Regions from separate parts of the Endozoicomonas sp. ALE010 genome, predicted to be linked through region 1. Evidence: predicted binding sites of a transcription regulator. Region 1 holds the regulator's gene; each other region holds the start of a gene.
What was found. Region 1 encodes FNR, which switches genes on or off when oxygen is low (the NO sensors DNR and NnrR bind a similar motif). Its sites were predicted from a motif close to TTGATNTANATCAA; they were not measured.

Region 1 (5,271 bases):
AGAGATCAGATGAGGGATCTGATGGGCCATATCCGTCAGCACTTCCAACTGACCCAAAGCGATACCGCAGACTACTCCATTGAACTGGATCCCAGGGAAGTAGACTGGCCCATGATGGGCACCCTGAGGGACCTTGGCTTCAACCGAATCAGCATGGGCGTTCAGGACCTGAACCCCAAAGTTCAGCAAGCCGTTAACCGGGTTCAACCTGAAAGCATGATTCAATCCATTCTTGATGCTTCCAGGGTCATGGCATTCCGCTCGGTACACATGGACCTGATTTACGGCCTGCCTTTCCAGACCACCAACAGTTTTATGGAAACCATCGATCGTGTGGCTGATATGGCCCCGGACAGGCTATCCCTGTTTAACTACGCCCACCTGCCCCACCGCTTCAAACCACAGCGCCGAATTAATGAGCAGGATCTGCCTGCGCCGGAAGTGAAGCTGGACATTCTGCATCAGGCCACGGAAAAACTGCTGGATCAGGGCTACATCTACATCGGTATGGATCACTTTGCCCTGCCAGACGATGAACTGGCCATTGCCCGGGAAGAAGGCACGCTGCACCGGAATTTCCAGGGTTATACCACCCATGGTCATTGCGACCTGATCGGCATGGGCGTGTCTGCCATCAGCCAGGTAGGCGACACTTATATCCAGAACAGCACCGATGAAGCCCGGTACTGTGCAATGATCAATGAACAGCAGTTGCCAGTGGTTCGCGGCCTGAAGATGACCGCTGATGACAAAGTCCGCCAGGCAGTGATTACCCAGCTGATCTGCCACTTCAAACTGAACTTCAGCGATATTGAACAGCGGTTTGATATTCAATTCAGGGATTACTTCCGGGATGAGCTGGCAAGGCTGGAGCCGATGAGGGCAGACGGCCTGATCAGTCTCAATAGCGATGGCTTGCTGGAAGTACTGCCAAAGGGAACACTGCTGATCCGTAACATCTGTATGCAGTTCGACCACTATCTCCATCAACCGGAGATGAAAGAGAAGACGCTCTTCTCAAAGGTTATCTGAGTAACACTCCGGAGCAATCACCAGGCTCCGGAGCCCCTCTCCCGCCAGTACCGACAACGACTGATCATCCCGCACAGAACCGAAACCTCTCTGCAGCTCACCGGTTTATCAGAAAAAAACTGAAACTGACGACGACTTGCCACCACTATCACATTGATTTACTTGAAACATAAGTGCAAAATCTGCCATGTCCGTTAAATACCACGAACGAAAATTTAATCCTGTGACATAAGACAATGTCAGATTGATTTTCAGGGATAAAGACACACAACCACCAGGAGCCATGACCATACCATGATCAGGGTCAGCCCTGAGCTTGATAGATGACACGGCAGATGAGAGCTCACCGGAACCACCGCAGTTTATGACGCATTGCTGAAGCAGCACCAAACCCCTACCCTGGGTCTGCCCGGTTGCGTACATACCTGATTTACACTCCGGTAACACTTTTCATACACTTGGTTTTCCATAAACAGTGTCGAATTTCGCCAAATACGACTTTGAGGCCTCTCAATGACGTCAAAGCCCAACGTCCGACAGCCGAGCCATGTGGCCTGCAGAGACTGCAGCCTCAGCTCACTGTGCCTGCCACTGGCACTGAGCATTAAGGATATCGATCAGCTGGATCACATTATCAAGCGTGGGCGTCCTTTGAAAAAAGGCGAACACCTGTTTCTGGAAGGTGACCCCTTTACCAGTGTCTTTGCTGTTCGCTCAGGGGCTCTCAAAACCTACACAGCGACCAATGAAGGTGAGGAACAAATCACCGGATTTTACCTGCCCAGCGAAATTCTTGGCCTGAGCGGTATGGATACGGATACCTATCCGGTGTCGGCCCAGGCGATGGAAACCACCATGATCTGCGAGATTCCTTTTGAGCAACTGGAAACCCTTTCCGATCAATTCCCGGAATTGCGCCGACATCTGATGCGCCTGATGAGCAAGCGTATCCGTGAAGACCAGCAAATGATGATGCTGCTGTCCAAGAAAAACGCCGATGAACGTATTGCCACCTTCCTGATTAACCTGGCCAGCCGTTTTCGTCGCCGGGGTTTTTCTTCCCAGTCGTTCCGTCTGTCCATGTCGAGAAATGAGATGGGGAACTACCTGGGTCTGGCGGTAGAAACGGTTAGTCGTGTATTTACCCGATTCCAGAAAAACGGCCTGATCTCCGCCGTGGGCAAGGAAATCGAAATTCGCAACTCGGTTGAACTCTGTGCCCTGGCCGGGGGAAAAACACTGGAACCGATTGCTACCAACGCCTGACTTTATCCTCTAAAGAAGCTACCCTTTGAGGTGGCTTCTTCCTTTTTATCCATTGACTGACAGCGGCATGCTCCCTCCCATGCATACAAACGAATGTTCATCCGTTCAGGAATATCTGCGAACGCAAATCAGAACCATCGCGGACTGGCCCCATGAAGGCATCCTGTTTCGGGATATCACCACACTGTTTGAAAACCCGGAAGCCTGGCGTAAGGCCGTGGATGTCATGGTTCAGCGTTATGAGAACCAGACTTTTGATCGCATTGGCGCGCTTGATGCCCGCGGTTTCCTGCTTGGCTCGACACTGTCCTATATCATGAACAAGCCGCTGGCACTGTTTCGCAAGAAAGGCAAACTGCCAGGCAAAACCCTCAGTGTCGAGTATGACCTTGAATATGGCAAAGCCGTACTGGAAATGCATGAAGACACCATTAAGGCCGGTGAAAAAATTCTGTTAGTGGATGACCTTATCGCCACCGGAGGCACACTGCTGGCTGGGGATCAGTTGATTCGACAAGCAGGAGCCAGCACACTGGAAGCTGCAGCTATCATCAATCTGCCAGACCTCAAGGGCGCTGACAGACTCAATGCGGCGGGCATTCCAACCTATGCCCTGTGCAATTTTGCCGGTGAGTAAAACCACCCTCAGTTCAGAATTTCAGGGATGATACGATATGTCTCTTAGATCCAGGGTTAATGTCTGGATCTGAGAGCCCCTCCCGCAGTTACAGGACGCACAGACCGGGATCTACCCGGGAAAAGGACTTTGCAAATGGGAATATGCGCCAAGGAACTAAGGCACTATGTTGTTCGCCCCGCACTCAAGCATCTGGGTATGTGGAGCCCTACTGCTGAGAACCTGCTGCTTGGTACCGCAGCCAGAGAGTCCGGGCTTGGTTTTCATCTGAAACAGGCCAATCACCAGGCACTCGGTATCTATCAGATTTCTCCTCGCATGCACCGCAATATCTGGGACCTGTTTCTGGCACCAAACGCTGACTTATCCAGCAAAGTTCGGGGACTGGCCAGCCAGCGGGAGTTTCTTTCCCACCCCCATCATGAACTGGCGACCAACCTGGTTTACGCCACCGCCATTGCCTGGCTTATCTATCACCGCTGCGGTATTCAGATCGAAGATATTGATAAAGAAGACATCACTGCCATGGCCAGATTATGGCAAAAGCACTTCCACAGCAGAAACCCCGGAACACTCCAGAGCTTCTGCGAAAGCTATCAAAAGATGATTATTGAATCAGGCTGCTCCACAGAGGAGTCAACGTACTTTAACCAGGCTGCAGCCAAACCGGCATAACAGGATTCAGCCTGCCTGCTCCCTTATCGCCTTGATGATGCTCCCCTACAACCCCTTGGCCTCAGCACATTGAACACAAAGGTCAGCATAAGGCATAACCTCAAGGCGCTGAACCGGAATTTCCTTACCGCAGGACAGGCAGAAACCGTAATCGCCCTCATTTATACGATCAAGGGCGCGGTTAATTTTACCCAGTTCAATCACCGCCTCGTTACCCAGTGCATCAATAACCTCATCATTCTCCCGTTCCTGCGCCTGCTCAGACCAGTCTGCACTGTTTTTTCGGGAAGCATCCTTTTTAATTTTACCCAGACGCGTATTCAGCTCATCCCTGCGAGCCATCAACCATTTCTGCCACTTATCATGATCTGTCATTTTGCTACCCCTGCACAAAAATACTGTAGAATCCTGCTGTTTATTCTATAAAGAATGGTTGTGTCAAAAGGTCACTCTTTACCATAAAACAACGCCGAAGAACCTTATCCCCACTCACAAAAACGGATAAGGTAATTACCAACCTGCGGCGTACTGATTCTTTCCAAAATCATGAATTCAAATAGTAGATCATTGATACCGTAAACGTAATATTCAGTTTCAATCCGGAAAAACATTTTCCCACCTGGTACATCAATTCAATGAGTTTGATGTGAACAATCTCCGTTCAGCCTGAAGCGGAGTCCAGGAGGCTGACAAAGTCCCTCCTCTTGATCTCGTAACCATTAACAGGCTGAGTGGTCGATAACCAGGCATTACATCACATAAGGCAGTCGTTTCAGCCTGTCGATGCAGGATGTGTGATTGAGCTGTCTGGCAAGTACCAGGGGAGTCCTGCCATGTCTGTTTCTCACCCGATGATCTGCGCCGGCATTCAACAGCATCCTGACAACTTTCAGGTTGCCATTGAATGCCGCCATATGCAGAACGGTATTGCCGTCTTGATCGGGAATATTCAGATCCGCCTTCGCCCGAATCAGCAGGCTGAGGGAAGCATCAAATGAGAAATGAATAAAGGACATATCAACGGCATAGTGCATGGCAGTACGGCCGGAATTATCTTTAACATCAAGCTGAGCACCTACCTGGATCAGGGCTTTCAGGCTATTGCAACGGTGTTTAAGCACAGCCAGATGCAGTGCGGTCTTACCCTCTGCGTTGGTCATGTCAAGGTCGGCATCGGAGCGAATAAACATGCGCAGGCACACATAACTGCCGTAGGTGACGGCGTCGTGTAACACCGTGTTGCCAGCCGAGTCCCTTGCCGAAAAATCCACGTTAGCCTCAACAATGACCCTGACGCACCCAAGATGGTTGCATCTGGTGGCTATGTGCAGTGCTGTCATAACGCTATTGCCGTTGGTAAAGGCCTGGATATTGGCCCCCCTTCGGATCAGGGTTTGCACGCTTTCAAGGTGCCCATGATAAGCAGCAAGGTGCAGGGCATTCCAGCCACAATTGACAAACGCCTCAACGTTGGCGTTGTTATCAATCAGGATTTCCAGACACTCACTATGGTTTCGCATGGCAGCGTAGTGTATCGCCGCTCTGCCAACGGGGGTCACTGCGTCAAGGTTCGCACCTTTATCGGCAAGTAATCGCAGGCAGTGGCCATGACCACCGGTGGCCGCATGGTGAACTGCCACCCGGCCATGCCGGCTGGCTAT
Region 2 (5,271 bases), on a different contig from region 1:
GGCAAGCGCCCCATAATCAACTTAAGGTGCTCAAAAGAGAGTTCAACCGGCAAAACCCAGCGTTTTAAACCGGTACCATGCAGAACCTGCAATGCTTCAGCACTGTACAGATTCACCGAAGGACCGGTAATAAAAGGGACGCCCGCTTTTGATAGATAGTGGACAGCGGCCATATCGTTGGCTTCTACAGTAAAGTCTCCGTTCTCACAGACCTTGCTCACCTGAGCCAGTTCAGACTCAGCTTCAATCAGCGTCAGTGTCGATAGAACGACTTCTTTGCCTTTAGACTGCAATAACCTGGCAATGGCTAACCAGTCATCCAGCTTCAGCTCACGTCTTTTCGAACAGACGACTTCTCCCAGGTAGACTCGTTCAAAGGCGGACTCGGCTACTTTCTCGTAAAACGCCATAACGTCTTGTTTAGGCCAGAAGAACAGTAGTGGGCCAAGGGTAATTTGCATAGTTTATTCCCTGTCTGCGCCGGGCGTTACCCGTAAACGCGATCTATCAGCCACAAAGCAAAGCAGGTAAAAACCTTTGTGGCTTCGTGTCTTTGTGGTTTAAATCAAAAGAAACAGCCAAGCAGCCAACATCACTGCCAGGGACGGTTATAGGCACCCAGTGTAGTCTGGCTACCTTCAGACAAACGGGAAAGGCCAGCCATCCAGCGTTCATTGGTGGTAAAACGATCCGGATTGGCCTGGTAATGGTCCAGCGCTTCCCGCCAGATTCTCACCACTTCGGCAACATAGGCGGGGCTTCGCTGGCGGCCCTCAATTTTCACCGCACTGATGCCAGACTGATACAGCTGAGGGATCAAATCCAGGGTATTGAGGCTGGTAGGCTCTTCAAGGGCATGACTGACCTGATCATTCACGGTAAAGCGCCCCTTGCAGAGGGTTGGATAACCGGCCTGCTCATGGTGATCAAAACGGTCGATCAACAAACCTCCCAGTCGGGTTTCCATCCCATTGGCCGTGGTCTGCCAGCGCACAGCGGATGCGGGAGAACAGGCACCGGCAGTATTGGGCGATTCCCCTGTCACATAAGAAGAGAGAATGCAGCGCCCTTCAGCCATAATACAAAGACTGCCAAAGGCAAATACTTCCAGTTCCACCGGGCTTTTCTGAGCCAGTCGCTCAACCTGTTTTAACGACAGCACCCTGGGCAGTACTGCGCGCTTGATACCAAAATGATCATGATAAAAAGACAGGCTGGCCTGGTTAGTGGCTGAAGCCTGAACGGAAAGATGAAGATTAAGATCGGGGTATCGCTTGCTGGCATAGTCCAGCACACTGATATCAGCAGCAATCAGGGCATCGACACCGAAGTCGGCACACATATCCACTGCTTTTTTCCAACGGTGCCAGTTGGTCGGCTGGGCATAGGTGTTTACCGCAACAAAAAGCCGCACCTTTTTTCCACGGGGATTTTTATCAACGTAGTCCAGTGCCTTCATGGCCCGCTGATCAGAAAAATTCAGACCGGCAAAATGCCGGGCATTGGTTTCATCACGAAAGCCGATGTATACGGCATCAGCACCATTATCGACAGCGGCTTTCAGGGAAGGAAGGTTACCGGCAGGACACACCAATTCCATAGAGAATTATCCAGTAGTTTTTGCGCAGCATAGCACGCTGAACAAAAAACCGACTTGATACTTATCAAGAAATAGCCAGAAAAACAAGTATCAACACCTAGCACATGGTTTCAATGAGTTTGGCGGGTTGTCATGCCTCCGAACTCCGTTCGTCCTGAGCTTGTCGAAGGGCGGAAACTCAGGACTCTGAGATCGTGCCAAGCACCCTTCGTCCGTGCATCCTGAGCGGAGCCGAAGGGCGCTCAGGGTGAACGGAGATTGTATACGTCAAACTCATTGAAGCCATGTACCAGGCAACCATCTACTCATCAGTGTTTTCATGCGCTAATAGCAAGAGGCAACAACGGAAAAGCATGGAGAGATTTATATCGCGTTCCCATTGCAGTGTTCTCACTTTCCAGTAATACCACCTCACCCACCGTCACCCGGAAGCTGGGAAGGTTAAAATACTGACTATGGGTGACATACCTTGGTCGTTTAAACCGCCCCAGGGTTACGTGGGGGCGAAAATTCCGGGTTTCAGCACTGAAGCCTGACTGCACTGCTGCCTGCTCACAGATATCAGCAAGCCGTTTTAACTCCTGTCCTGAATGCATCTCCAGAGCCAGCACCCGGGGGTTTCGGCCATTTGGAAAGAAACGAAAACAACCGGTCATACTGTCAAAGGTATGGTAGTCCGCCAGATCATTTTCAAGATTGCTGATTAACTGCTGTAACTGTCGGGGGGAGCTACTGCCCAGGAATTTAAGGGTAATGTGCTGCTGCTGGGGAGCTACCCAGCGCAAGTCGTGATCATGTCCTTCACCGGCTCGATGAATGGCTTTCTTATGCAGCGTTGCAGCAAGTTCAAGAGGAAGTTTTACAGCAAGAAAAGCCCTGACCGGTGAATTATGGGGCAGCGTCTCATCAAAAGAGGCCGGGATGCTGGAAGCGTTGTAGCTAATAGGGTTATTTTTCATATTATTCTAACTTCAACGTCTGACTGCTAAATTCAAACCAATTGCACCCTGCAATTTGGTTTGGCTAAGTTTGTTGAACCTAGTCTAGTACATTGTTGGCAGAAATCTGCCTGTATCGTCGTATTATTCCAAAAGTGCCTGAAAAAAGCGGCGATTAATCTTGATCCCTGATTCCGCTACCTGCTCAGGAAATAAACGAATATGTACCGGCACTTTGAATTTAGCTATCTTGCCTGCCAGCCTCTCTTTTGTAAATGGTTCATTCAGGGTACCGTCCACCGTCTGAACATAAGCCACAGGGCGCTGGCCATATTCAGGATCCGTCATGGCAACGACCACCGCCTGGACAATCTCCGGGAAGGTCAGCAAAGCCTGCTCAATCTCTTCAGGATGAATATTCTCTCCCCCTGAGATCAACATATTATCCATACGACCAAAGACCTGTAACTGGTCGCCGTGCCAACGCCCTTTGTCACCGGTATTAAACCAGCCACGGGTACCCGCAAATGGCGTCACCTCGCCCTGCTGAAAATAGCCTTTGGCCAGAGTGTCGCCACGCACCTGAATCTCACCTTCCTCTGTTAAACGAACCTCACGCCATGGCAATACCGCTCCGGAAGTAACACCACTACCGGTAAACAGAGGCTCTCCGGTACACACCTGGGAGGCCATCTCGGTCAGACCATAGGTGGTCAGAACAGTGACCCCCTCTGCTTTTACCGCCTCCACCAGCCTTGGGGAAGCAACGCCGCCACCCAGCAGAATATAACGCACACCCAAATCATAGAGTGATAGCCCGGACTGCAGCAGCCTGAATAATTGGGTATTCACCAGGGAAAGATGGGTCAACCGCTGTCTGGTCAGCATGTCATCCAACGACAACCGACGTTCAAACAGCACCATTGTGGTACCAGCCAGCAGGCAGCGCATAACAATGGCCAATCCGCCCACATGAAACAGCGGCAAGGATAGCAGCCAGGTATCACCATAGGTTAATGGCAAGGTATGCATTGAGCCCAGGGCGCTAAAATAATGATTTTTATAACTGTGCGCTACCGCCTTTGGAATGCCCGTTGTTCCAGAGGTGGCGATCAGGTCATAAACGGCTTCAGCATGAATCTTAATGGGCTGAAGTCTGCTCTCCGGTAGTGGCCGCATGAGAGCAATCCGTCGATGAAAATCGATACCTGCACTGTCTGCCACCTGTGCAGCGCCAATACGATCACGATATCCCGACATTTGCGCTTCCGGAAACGCCGGGTTTACCGGGCAGAAAACCCATTGGGAACGAAGACAGGCCAGGGCAACCACCACAGTGTCCAATGGTTTATGGGTGACAAAAAGAAGACGGCGGCCCGCTCTCATGCCCTTATCCCGGTATATACGACAACACTCATCCACCCACGCATCCAGCTGCCGAAACGTGACTCCGCCCTCCTCCAGCTGAATCGCTGTACAGGAGGACTGATGAATGGCTCGATAACGCAGGGGACAGTATTGCAATTCGGGGAAGATCGTTTTCATCAACGGCGTTCTGCTATGCTTCTGTTCAGCTCTGTATTACTGAAAAAAAGCGGGGTTAATGGCAACCGGCTGACCGGCAAAAATCCTTGCAGAGGTCAGGCTGTCGGTAAAAGCCGATAAAGTGTCCAGACCAGGTCGTTCTTCCGGTGTCCACTGAGCGCTGAGCTGCTCCAGTATGTGCAATCCAATAGACGACTCATAAGAAGAGCTGAAAACAGTCCTGACACCAACGCTTTTGCCGGCTGTCACCAGCTGTCGGCAACGGGCCAAACCACCCACCAGCGTCGGCTTGATCACAATGGCCACCAGACCCTGCATGGGTTTTAGATGGTATTTTGGGTGCTGGACCGTTTCATCCAGGGCAAAGCGAAGCCCGGTCTGCTCGTAGAGTTGTGAGAATTCGGCCACATGCGCGGTCGGCTCTTCAACATAAGCAATTCGCTCGACATCAATAGAGGCAGCGACCCTGATGGCTTGATCCAATGTCCATTGCTGATTGGCATCCAGCTTGATGCTGACGGACGTTGGCAAAGCCTGCAGAACCTGGTTAATTCTGACACAGTCGTCTTCTATTGAGTCTCGGCCTATTTTCAACTTGAACTCGGTCGGCCAGTTTCCCTGCCACAGTGCAAGTCGGCGGAGGATATCCTCGGTGCTACCCAGCAAAAGTGGTCCGGTTGCTGGCGGGTCAAACCAATGATCCTGTTGCAACCACCAAAGAGCCGACTCAATACCAAACAGCACTGACGGTACTGGCTGCAAATGCAGAACATCAGTGAGAAAAGCACTGTTGATAGATAACGGCCTGCCACCATTAACGGCCCGACAGAAAGCCTGAAGTTGTTCTTCCGCGTCTGCAAGACTCTCACGGCTAAACCCGGGCAGTGGCGCTATGTCGCCATAACCCCATCGGTCACCGATACGCAAACGCAAAATCAGCCCTTCCCGCTTATTCAGGCAGGTGTGCTTCAGCCATAACGGCTGCTTTAAAGGCAGCCGATACCTCAGGATATCGGCCTTACAGTCTTTCATGCTTCAGGAATTACGACCAAACCGACTGAAATCCGGCTGACGTTTTTCCAGGAAAGCATCCCGTCCTTCCTGTGCCTCTGCGCTCATATAGAAAAGCAGTGTCGCATTACCCGCCAGCTCCTGAAGACCGGTTTGACCATCGCAGTCGGCATTCAT
Region 3 (5,271 bases), on a different contig from region 1:
GCAGAGCTGACCTTTTTTAAAGTTAAATTCCAGGAGGCTGTCCGAGAATAGACTGCCCTACGCGGCAACTGCTCCTGCGTTGCTCTAGCTCCTGCATCCATGCAGTCGTGCGGTGGCAGCAAATTGGTCTAAAAATTCCGTTTTGTTCGGCAAATAGCCCCGCTATTCACCTCACAAAACGGAATTTTTATCCTCAATTTTCTGCCATCCTCGCTACGGGCGCTATTCTCGGGCAGCCTCCTGACATTTACTATTACAGCGAGCTAGTAAAGGTACGGGTGATAACGTCACGCTGCTGTTCTGGTGTCAGCGAGTTGAAACGCACCGCATAACCGGAGACACGAATGGTCAGAGAAGGATACTTCTCAGGGTTCTCCATGGCATCTTCCAGCATTTCACGGTTCATAACGTTGACGTTCAGGTGCTGACCGCCCTCGCGATGTTCCTCGTGATGGAAGTAGCCATCCATCAGACCCACCAGATTCCTGCTTTGGCTTTCTTCGTCCTTGCCCAGCGCCTTTGGTACGATAGAGAAGGTGTAAGAAATACCATCCTTCGCATAGGCAAATGGCAGCTTGGCAACAGAACTCAGGGAAGCAACCGCACCGCTGGTGTCACGACCATGCATTGGGTTGGCACCCGGGCCAAATGGCTGGCCTGCACGGCGTCCGTCTGGCGTAGTACCGGTCTTCTTGCCGTATACCACGTTAGAGGTAATGGTCAGAACGGACTGAGTTGGAATCGCATCGCGATACATCGTGTGAGAAGCGACTTTCTTCATGAACGTTTCAACCAGTTCACAGGCAATCGTATCTACACGCTCTTCGTTGTTACCAAACTTCGGAAAATCACCTTCAATTTCGAAGTCGATAGCAATGCCGTCTTCATCACGCACCGGCTTGACTTTGGCGTATTTAATGGCCGACAGAGAGTCAGCAGCAACGGATAATCCGGCAATACCACAGGCCATGGTGCGAATAACATCACGGTCATGCAGGGCCATCAGAGAGGCCTCGTAAGAGTACTTGTCGTGCATGTAATGAATACAGTTCAGGGCAGCCACATACTGGCTGGCCAGCCAATCCATGAGCGTATCAAAACGTGCATAGACATCGTCGTAATCCAGGTATTCAGACGTGATCTTGTCGGTTTTTGGACCAATCTGAATTTTCAGCTTCTCGTCAACACCGCCATTGATGGCGTACAGCAGCGTTTTACCCAGGTTGGCGCGGGCACCGAAGAACTGCATCTGCTTGCCAACAACCATTGGCGACACACAGCAGGCGATGGCGTAATCATCGCTGCTCATATCAGTACGCATCAGATCATCATTTTCGTACTGGATAGAGCTGGTATCGATGGATACTTTGGCGCAATACTCTTTGAAAGACACCGGCAGCTGCTCAGACCACAACACCGTGATATTTGGCTCTGGTGATGGTCCCATGGTGTACATGGTGTTCAGGAGGCGGAAAGAGTTTTTGGTAACCAGTGTACGACCATCAAGGCCCATACCACCGATAGCCTCAGTAGCCCAGATCGGGTCGCCAGAGAACAGCTGATCGTATTCAGGAGTACGCAGGAAGCGAACCATACGCAACTTCATTACGTAGTGATCGATCAGTTCCTGGGCATCCGTTTCAGTGATTCTGCCTGCTTCCAGGTCACGCTGGATATAGATATCCAGGAAGGTAGCCGTACGTCCCAGAGACATGGCCGCACCATTCTGGGACTTAACCGCAGCCAGGTAACCAAAGTACGTCCACTGAACCGCTTCACGGGCAGAGGCAGCAGGGTTACCGAGATCGCAACCGTATTTGGCCCCCATCTCCTTGATCTGCATCAGCGCCTTGATCTGCTCCATGACCTCTTCACGCAGCTGGATGGTACGCTCAAGATCCTCGCCGGAAGTCAGCGCCGCATCCAGAGACTTGTGCTGGGCTTTCTTGTCAACAATCAGACGATCAATACCGTACAGAGCGATTCGGCGGTAGTCACCAATAATACGTCCACGGCCATAAGCATCTGGCAAACCGGTAATTATGCCAGACTTACGACAGTTGCGAATGTCCGCAGTGTAAACATCGAAAACACCAGAGTTGTGCGTCTTGCGATATTCAGTGAAGATTTTGCTAACCATGTTATCCAGTTTACGGCCATAAACTTCACAGGAAGTTTCAACCATACGAATGCCACCGTTGGCGATGATGCCACGCTTCAGCGGCTTATCGGTCTGCAGACCAACAATGGTTTCCAGATCTTTATTGATGTAGCCAGCGTCGTGAGAAGTAATAGTGGATGGCAGATCGGTATCGAAATCCAGGGGGGCGTGAGTGCGGTTCTCTTCTCTGATGCCTTCCATAACATCAGCCCACAGTTTGTCTGTCGCTTCAGTGGAACCGGCCAGGAAGGAACTGTCACCCTCGTAAGGGGTGTAGTTTTTCTGGATAAAGTCACGAACGTTGATGCTTTCAGACCAGTCGCCGGAAGTGAATCCTTCCCATGCTGCTGGCAGTTCGCTGGTGGTTACAGTCATACTAAGAGGCTCCTGATAGGTTGGAGAATTCTTTGGGGATGCTGCTCCGGGTCAGTCAGACTGCATTGATTGGCGGCGACACCAACTTGATCTGCATCAATGAAAGTAAATCATTGTCGGCTTATCGTTTGCCTATCTTGCGGGGACGCAGACATTGCGATAACACATCATCACAAAAATCATCACATCTATGTGGTCATACCGCAGGTGTAAAACTGGCCAACCCGGTGAATAAGAAATAATTTCAGTCAAATTAACGTATATACGACAACTCTGCCATCAGTGTTAATACCTACCGGCTATAAAAAAACATAAACACATTTCCACAGGAATTAACAAAAAAAGATATCCTCTTATATTTTATTAACTATCCCTTGATTAGCAAAAATTAGTTATTACCAATAGTCCAAAATTCAAAAAAATTATGAAATCAAGCAACGATCTATTTTTATGAATGCTAGTCTTTGTTTCTGTTAATTCTATTTCGTTTCGTTTTTCAAAACAATTAACGACACTAACATTATACTGTTAACGTTTGTTGCCGTTTATTCAGAGAGTTTTAAGTAGTGTTACCTATTCATACCGAAAATGGGTTTGTCTAACATCGTCAACCAAATAAAGACATTTTATCCGTTTCTGGGAGAGGATGAACAGGAGGTAGTTATGAGCAAATATATTTACACAACCATTTATGAGCAGTTCACCGGCCTGAAGCCACCTGAGCCAAAAGACCACAAGCCACGTCGCCGTAGAGGCTACGGTCACCCTTATCGTATGCGCCTGAATATGCAGGAAGGTTCTGTCCAGAACAGTGAACTGCTGTCTGACCGGGACTCAGAAAGAGACCTGTATGAACAGACGCCTGTTTCCGTTTTTCAGCCATCGGTTACCAAGCAGCCTGTCCGCAGGTTTTCATCCGGTGGTCAAAGCTATCGCAGTGGTAACAGCGTTGGTAACAACAGCGCCATCAGCGGCACTATGAACTGCAGGCCTGCTGCGCCTGAAGACCGCCATAGCAGCGCCGAGCCCAAGGTAACCTACAAAAAGCGCCGCCAGTACGGGCCTTCAGGCTTCGGTATTGGCTCAATGAGCAGAGACGGCAACGACAACTCTGATTATTGAATACCCGTTTTATATTGATTGTTTTTGAATACTGACACTACCAGCCAGGCTTATTCAGCGGAGCTTGTCTAGCGGAACCCATTCATTACTTTCCCGGATTATTTTCGCCAAAGGCCCTTATTTCAAGGCCTTTGTGCTCTTTTTGAACCCATAAAATCAAAGCGTTCTTTGCTGTAGATAGCTGTCATAATCCGGAATATGCCGGTTATGAGATTGTCCAAGCAAGTCTGACGAGAATATGTAATCCGCCGAGCTCTGGTTACAGGCAACCGGGATATTCCACACCGCTGCGATCCGTAACAATGCCTTAACATCCGGATCATGGGGCATTGGCTCAAACGGGTCCCAGAAAAATACCAGCAGGTCCAGTTTGCATTCAGAAATCAATGCACCAATCTGCTGGTCTCCACCCAGCGGACCACTGATAAATTTTGTGACCGGCATAGACAGTTCTTTTTCCAGCAGACTTCCTGTGGTACCCGTGGCAAAAAGATCATGACCCTGCAGCTTTTCTTTATGGCGCAGACTCCACTGCACCAATTCCCCTTTCTTATTATCATGAGCGACCAGGGCAATGCGCTTCTTGGATGAGACACTGTATTCTTTATAAATCATAAAGTACTTCTCTATTTTTTCTGCGAAAAAATATAAAAATGGAAAGCGCTATATTCTCACTGAATAAAAAAAAATGCGATGACTTCTCTCGAAATCATCGCATTGTCCTTCAGAAAAAATTCATGACAGGTACTTAATCATCACCCCCGCTGCTACCGCTGAGCCAATAACACCCGCTACATTGGGACCCATGGCATGCATCAGCAGGAAGTTCTGCGGATTGGCCTCAAGCCCCATTTTGTTAGAGACCCTGGCCGCCATGGGTACCGCTGACACCCCGGCTGAACCAATCAACGGGTTCACTTTGGTAGACGACACCCGATTCATCAGTTTTGCCATCAGGACACCACTGGCTGTACCGATACAGAATGCCACAATCCCCAACGCCAGAATCCCCAGGGTTTCCATTTGCAGAAACTTGTCAGCACTCAGTTTGGAACCCACTGATAGCCCGAGGAAAATGGTGGTGATGTTGATCAGCGCATTTTGCGCTGTATCCGACAGGCGTTCAACCACACCACACTCTTTCATCAGGTTACCAAAACAGAACATCCCCAGCAGCGGAGCCGCATCGGGTAATAACAGGGCCACCAGCACCAGCATTAAGATCGGGAAAACGATTTTTTCCGTCTTGCTCACTGACCGCAGCTGTGTCATAACAATCCTGCGTTCCTCTACCGTAGTCAGCGCTTTCATAATCGGCGGCTGAATCAGCGGAACCAGAGCCATATAAGAGTAAGCAGCCACCGCAATGGCACCCAGCAGGTGGGGAGCAAGTACGCTGGATACATAGATCGCAGTAGGACCATCCGCACCACCAATAATACCGATAGCAGCGGCATCCGCCAGGCTGAAATTCATCAGCCCCATAGAGCTCAATACAATAGCGCCAAACACTGTGGCAAAAATACCAAACTGAGCGGCAGCCCCCAGAAACAGGGTTTTCGGGTTAGCGAGCAACGGACCAAAATCCGTCATGGCACCCACCCCCATAAAGA
Region 4 (5,271 bases), on a different contig from region 1:
CGTTTTTCTGGAAAGCACCCAAAGAGGCCGACTGACTTCTCAGCATCAGCGCCGCTGCCGGGATACCCACCACAAAAGCGGTCATAACAAACTGGAAGATGGTCCAGCCGCTGTTCCAGGCAGGCACTGTGGCCAGGGTGTACACATTGGCAATGGCCAGCAGTAACAGCACGCCCAATACCATGGCTCCCGCCAGAACCAGCTTCTGCAACTTGGCCAGAATACCGAAGTGCACCATGGCCACATAAGTGAAAACAGCACCACCAAACAGCGCAGTAGTGATGATCTCAACACTCAGTGCCGACAGGTGCTCCAGACCAAAGATCACGTTTATGGCACGCAATGGCTGCCCCAGGTGAGTCATGGCGGCAGCGCCGGAGATACCCAGCAGCACCAGAACCACCATCAGCAGTTTATTCAACAACTGCTGACGCTTAGTATCACTGTTCGCCATCAGCAGGCTGGCCAGTACCAGGAACAGGCCAACGGTGCCCTGTGCCAGCACCGTAAAAAATACCAGTGACAACTCATGCATGGTTATACCTCCCGAGTGTTCATAATGCGTCCGGTCTTGTCGCCGGAAGGTTTGGCATGACGGCTCGCCTTTATTACCAGCGATGGCTCAGTCAGAGAAGAGTCCGGCAGTGGCGCGATATCCGCTTCCGTGCCGTATTTGGCACGCAGTTCTTCGATCGGACCAAAATCCAGGGCACGCAGCGGGCAGGATTCGATACAGATCGGCTGCTTGCCCTGCTCAACCCGGTCGAAACAGCCATCACACTTGGTCATGACTTTCTTCTCGGCATCAAACTGCGGTGCGCCGTAGGGGCAGGCCATTTCACAGTAACGGCAGCCAACACAGACGTCGGCGTTAACCACCACCAGGCCGTCCTGGTCACGCTTATGCATGGCACCGGTTGGGCAAGCCTTGGTACAGGCTGGCTTGGCACAGTGGTTACAGCTGATGGAGGTGTAGTAGGCAAACACGTCCTGGGCATAGGTGCCGTCTTCGTTCTGAAGCCAGCTACCACCGCCGTATTCATAAACCCGGCGCCAGTTCACGCCAACTTTCAGGTCATTCTCATCTTTGCACGACAGTTGACAGGTTTTGCAGCCCGTACACTTGGCCGTGTCGACGTAAAATCCCAGTTGTTTTATTGAGGGTTGTTTCATCGAACTTTAATTCCTGTCCTGTTATGCCCTGGCAATGTTAACCAGGTTGCTGTGCTGGGGATTGCCCTTGGCCAGTGGCGATGGGCGCTGGGTGGTCAGCGTATTCATACACGCGCCCCGGTCCACGCCACTGCGGTCTGGTGCGTACCAGCTGCCCTGCCCCATGGCGACCACGCCGGGCATAATGCGCTCAGTCACTTTCGCAGCAACACGGATCTCGCCACGGTCATTCCAGACCTTCAGCATGTCACCGTCTTTTATCTTGCGCTTGTGAGCATCAACTGGGTTGATCCACACTTCCTGCCGGTTGGTTTCCCGCAGCACATCGACGTTGCCATAAGTGGAGTGAGTACGGGCTTTAAAGTGGAAACCAAACATCTGCAGCGGGTACTGCTGCGCGTGGTCTGCCTCATGCCCTTCCCAGGAAGAAACGTATTCAGGCAGTGCCCGAATAATATCGCTGTCCCCCAGCGTCCAGCTGGAGGCAATATTCGCCAGGCGTTCTGAATAAATCTCAATTTTACCGGAGGGTGTATCCAGTGGATGCTTTTCGGGGTTTTCCCGGAACTCACGGAATTGAACATGAGGTTCACCGGGATTCTTCTGCTTGACAATGCCCTGCTCACGGAAAGTCTCAAAGTCCAAATCCACCAGTGTCGGGTTCATTTTCCGGGATTCTGCATAAATATGACGCAGCCAGGCTTCCTGGTCCCGACCTTCGGTGAACTGTGCTTCTACCCCAAGACGTTTGGCAATTCCGGTACACATGTCATAGACAGAACGGCATTCATACAACGGCTCAACCGCAGTATCACAGAAAATGGTGTAACCCATATTTCCGCAGTACCCGTTAGGGGCGAAATCCGGTTGTTCAGCCGCGGTCAAATCGGGCAGCAGAATATCCGCATAGCGTGCACTGGGCGTCATGTGGTTGTCGATCACCACAATCATTTCACACTGGCTGTCATCCTGGAGAATGTCATGGGTGCGATTGGTGTCCGCATGCTGGTTGATGATGCAGTTACCGGCATAGTTCCAGATAAATTTGATGGGCTGAGTCAACTTTTCTGCACCACGAATACCCGCAGTCAACGCGGTCATTTCATCATGACGGTAAATGGCATCCGTCCAGAGGAACATGGGAATGGACGTTGATACCGGGTTGGTCAGTGTCGGAAAGACCGCAAAGGGCATGGAGTAGCTGCTTTCACGGGCACCAGTACCACCACCGGGAATACCCACATTACCGGTCATTACCGCCAGCATACAGATAGCCCGACTGGCCTGCTCACCATTGGCGGTGCGTTGAAGTCCCCAGCCCTGCATAATATTGCAGGGTTTGGTCATGGCAATTTCACGGGCCAGACGGATGATGGTGTCTGCCGGGACACCGGTTATTTTTGCCGCCCATTGCGGGGTCTTTTCAACACCATCATCGCCTTTGCCCAGAATATAGGATTTCCAGGAAGCGCCTTTCGGTGCGCTGGCAGGCAGTGAGTTTTCATCGTAGCCGATGGTGTACTTGCCCAGGAATTCATTATCCACCAGGTTTTCGCTAATCATCACCCACGCCATACCGGCTACCATTGCGGCATCGGTACCCGGTCGCAGAGGAACCCACTCATCATTGGCACCCAGGACCGTATCGGTCATGCGCGGATCAAAGGTGATCATACGTGCATTACTGCGTTGCCGGGCTTCGGTCAGATGATAAACAATACCGCCGCCACTCATCCGGGTTTCCGCCGGGTTGTTGCCAAAATTGACCACCAGCCTGGTATTCACAACATCTGACGTACAGTTATTATCTACCCAGCTGCCGCCGTACAAATACGGTAAACTCACGGCAATCTGGGCCGTACTGTAATCACCATAGTGGTTAAGATAACCGCCCCAGCAGTTCATCAGACGGGCGATCGGTGTGGCGGCTGGTGGCCAGGATTTGGAAACCGTGCCTCCCAGCGTACCAGTACAATAGTTGAGATAGATGGCTTCATTGCCATACTCTTTTTTGATGCGCTTCAGGTTATCAGCGATGGTGTCAAACGCTTCATCCCAGCTGATGCGCTCAAATCGACCTTCACCACGCTTACCGACACGCTTCATTGGGTATTTCAGACGGTCAGGGTTGTAGACGCGCTTGCGGAAGGAACGACCACGGAGACAGGCCCGAACCTGGTGGTCACCATAGATATCGTCACCGGTGTTATCGGTTTCGGTATGGATGATCACACCGTCTTTTACCTGATGACGCAGTGCACAGCGGGAGCCGCAGTTGACCGTACAGGCAGACCACACTGACTTGATCTCTTCAACCGCAGGTTTGGCCTCTGTCGCAGAAGCTTTCACAGGTAGTGTGCGCGCAGCAACGACTGCCGCACCGCCCGCAGCGGTTCCCCACTTCATAAACGTTCTTCGCTTCACCGTGGAAGCAAGCACTTTATCCACAATTTCTTTCATTGATATCGCCACCCCATCATAAATACTGGTCGTGATCACAGATTGCTCAGACAATTATCAGATTCTGCTTTCCCTGCAGACATAAAGGTGTGAACAAAAAGTGCCGCCAACCAAATGGTGGGCATTATAATTGGACAGTAATTAACCGGCAGATGACCTGAATCAAGACCATGTGATTTAAAGTACAACTACGTACTAACTCAGGAAAACTACATATTTCAGACAGCAATAAAAAAGCCCCATGGCCAAAACCAGGGGGCTTTCAGAAAGACGATCGTCTGCGATCAGGCAGTCAAACTTCTTACGTCTTCTACTGAATCCAGAGTCAGCGCTTCACGGGCCAGGCTCTGGCAGTGCTTATAGTTCAGACTGCGAACACGGGCCTTAACCACCGGGATTGCCGGGACACTGATGGACAGTTCCTGAACGCCCAGGCCGACCAGGATAGGCACCGCATTCGGGTCACTGGCCAGGCTGCCACAGATACCCGTCCACTTGCCTTCTTTGTTGGCTGCTTTCACCGTCATATCGATCAGGCGCAATACTGCCGGGTGAAGACCATCGACCCGTGCCGCCAGTTTTGGATGACCACGGTCAACAGCCAGGGTGTACTGGGTCAGGTCATTGGTACCGATGGAGAAGAAGTCCACTTCTTTAGCAAAATGATCGGCCAGCAGCGCAGCGGACGGCACCTCAATCATAATACCCACTTCAACGGTGACGCCTGTCGTTTCCTGCTCTTCCAGCACCAGTTTTTTCACGGCACGGAATTCATCCAGGGAGCTGATCATCGGGAACATGATACGGGCATGACCGGCATGAGCCGCCTTCAGGATCGCACGAACCTGCTTGCGCAGCATGGTCGGACGGTTAATACCGATACGCACGCCACGTTCACCCAGAAACGGGTTCTCCTCTCTTGGCAGGGGCAGATAAGCCAGAGGCTTGTCACCACCGACGTCCAGAGTACGGATAATGACCGGGCGGTCTTTACCCATAGCGTCCAGAATACCTTCGTAGGCTTTTATCTGCTCATCCATGGTGGGTTCGGTTGCACGTTCCATATAGAGGAACTCGGAACGCAGCAGACCTACCGCTTCAGCACCCATTTTGACCGCTTTTTCCGCATCGTCCTGGTTGGCGATATTGGCAGCGATCTCAACATGATGGCCATCCAGAGTCACCGCAGGCTGGTCCGCCACTTGCAGCGCCGCAGCATGTTCCGCCGCCGCACGTTCCTGGCGGGCAACGGTTCTGTCGATCTCTTCCTGAGTAGGATTAACCAGCATGTAACCCTTGTTGGTGTTCAGGATAACATCGGTACCGTTCTCATACTGACGAACACTGCCCGGTACGTTGACCAGGTAAGGAATACCCAGGGAACCGGCCAGAATCGCCGCATGGGAAGTCGCGCCGCCGTGCAGGGTCACGATACCAATCACGCGCTGGCGATCGAGAGTCACCACTTCAGAAGGCGTAATGTCTTCCAGACAGAGAATGGTGTTTTCCGGCAGCTGATCGGTGCCGCCTTCAACGCCCATCAGGTAACGCAGAACCCGAAGACCAACGTCTTCTACATCGATGGCCCGGGCCGCCAGCAGCGGGTTATCCAGCTTGCGCATTTCATCCGCTTCGGCC

Region 2: the regulator FNR is predicted to act here: its motif matches at 1,655-1,668, upstream of ubiU (ubiquinone anaerobic biosynthesis protein UbiU).
Region 3: the regulator FNR is predicted to act here: its motif matches at 2,623-2,636, upstream of pflB (formate C-acetyltransferase).
Region 4: the regulator FNR is predicted to act here: its motif matches at 3,786-3,799, upstream of ACO6UY_RS05205 (DMSO/selenate family reductase complex A subunit).

What each region holds. Positions count from the first base shown of each region.
Region 1 is NZ_JBLYNV010000012.1:19,581-24,851, reverse strand. It holds gene hemN (oxygen-independent coproporphyrinogen III oxidase) at 1-1,032, shown strand, start outside; gene fnr (fumarate/nitrate reduction transcriptional regulator Fnr) at 1,546-2,298, shown strand; gene ACO6UY_RS07400 (adenine phosphoribosyltransferase) at 2,378-2,935, shown strand; gene ACO6UY_RS07395 (hypothetical protein) at 3,071-3,610, shown strand; gene ACO6UY_RS07390 (TraR/DksA family transcriptional regulator) at 3,656-3,985, opposite strand; gene ACO6UY_RS07385 (ankyrin repeat domain-containing protein) at 4,360-5,271, opposite strand, start outside.
Region 2 is NZ_JBLYNV010000022.1:12,500-17,770, reverse strand. It holds gene ACO6UY_RS11105 (U32 family peptidase) at 1-461, opposite strand, end outside; gene ubiU (ubiquinone anaerobic biosynthesis protein UbiU) at 593-1,600, opposite strand; gene thpR (RNA 2',3'-cyclic phosphodiesterase) at 1,918-2,559, opposite strand; gene menE (o-succinylbenzoate--CoA ligase) at 2,683-4,083, opposite strand; gene menC (o-succinylbenzoate synthase) at 4,120-5,115, opposite strand; gene menB (1,4-dihydroxy-2-naphthoyl-CoA synthase) at 5,119-5,271, opposite strand, start outside.
Region 3 is NZ_JBLYNV010000022.1:52,810-58,080, reverse strand. It holds gene pflB (formate C-acetyltransferase) at 254-2,536, opposite strand; gene ACO6UY_RS11265 (hypothetical protein) at 3,200-3,658, shown strand; gene ACO6UY_RS11260 (methylglyoxal synthase) at 3,815-4,273, opposite strand; gene ACO6UY_RS11255 (sodium ion-translocating decarboxylase subunit beta) at 4,394-5,271, opposite strand, start outside.
Region 4 is NZ_JBLYNV010000007.1:58,730-64,000, reverse strand. It holds gene ACO6UY_RS05215 (dimethyl sulfoxide reductase anchor subunit family protein) at 1-535, opposite strand, end outside; gene ACO6UY_RS05210 (DMSO/selenate family reductase complex B subunit) at 538-1,173, opposite strand; gene ACO6UY_RS05205 (DMSO/selenate family reductase complex A subunit) at 1,195-3,687, opposite strand; gene ptsP (phosphoenolpyruvate--protein phosphotransferase) at 3,918-5,271, opposite strand, start outside.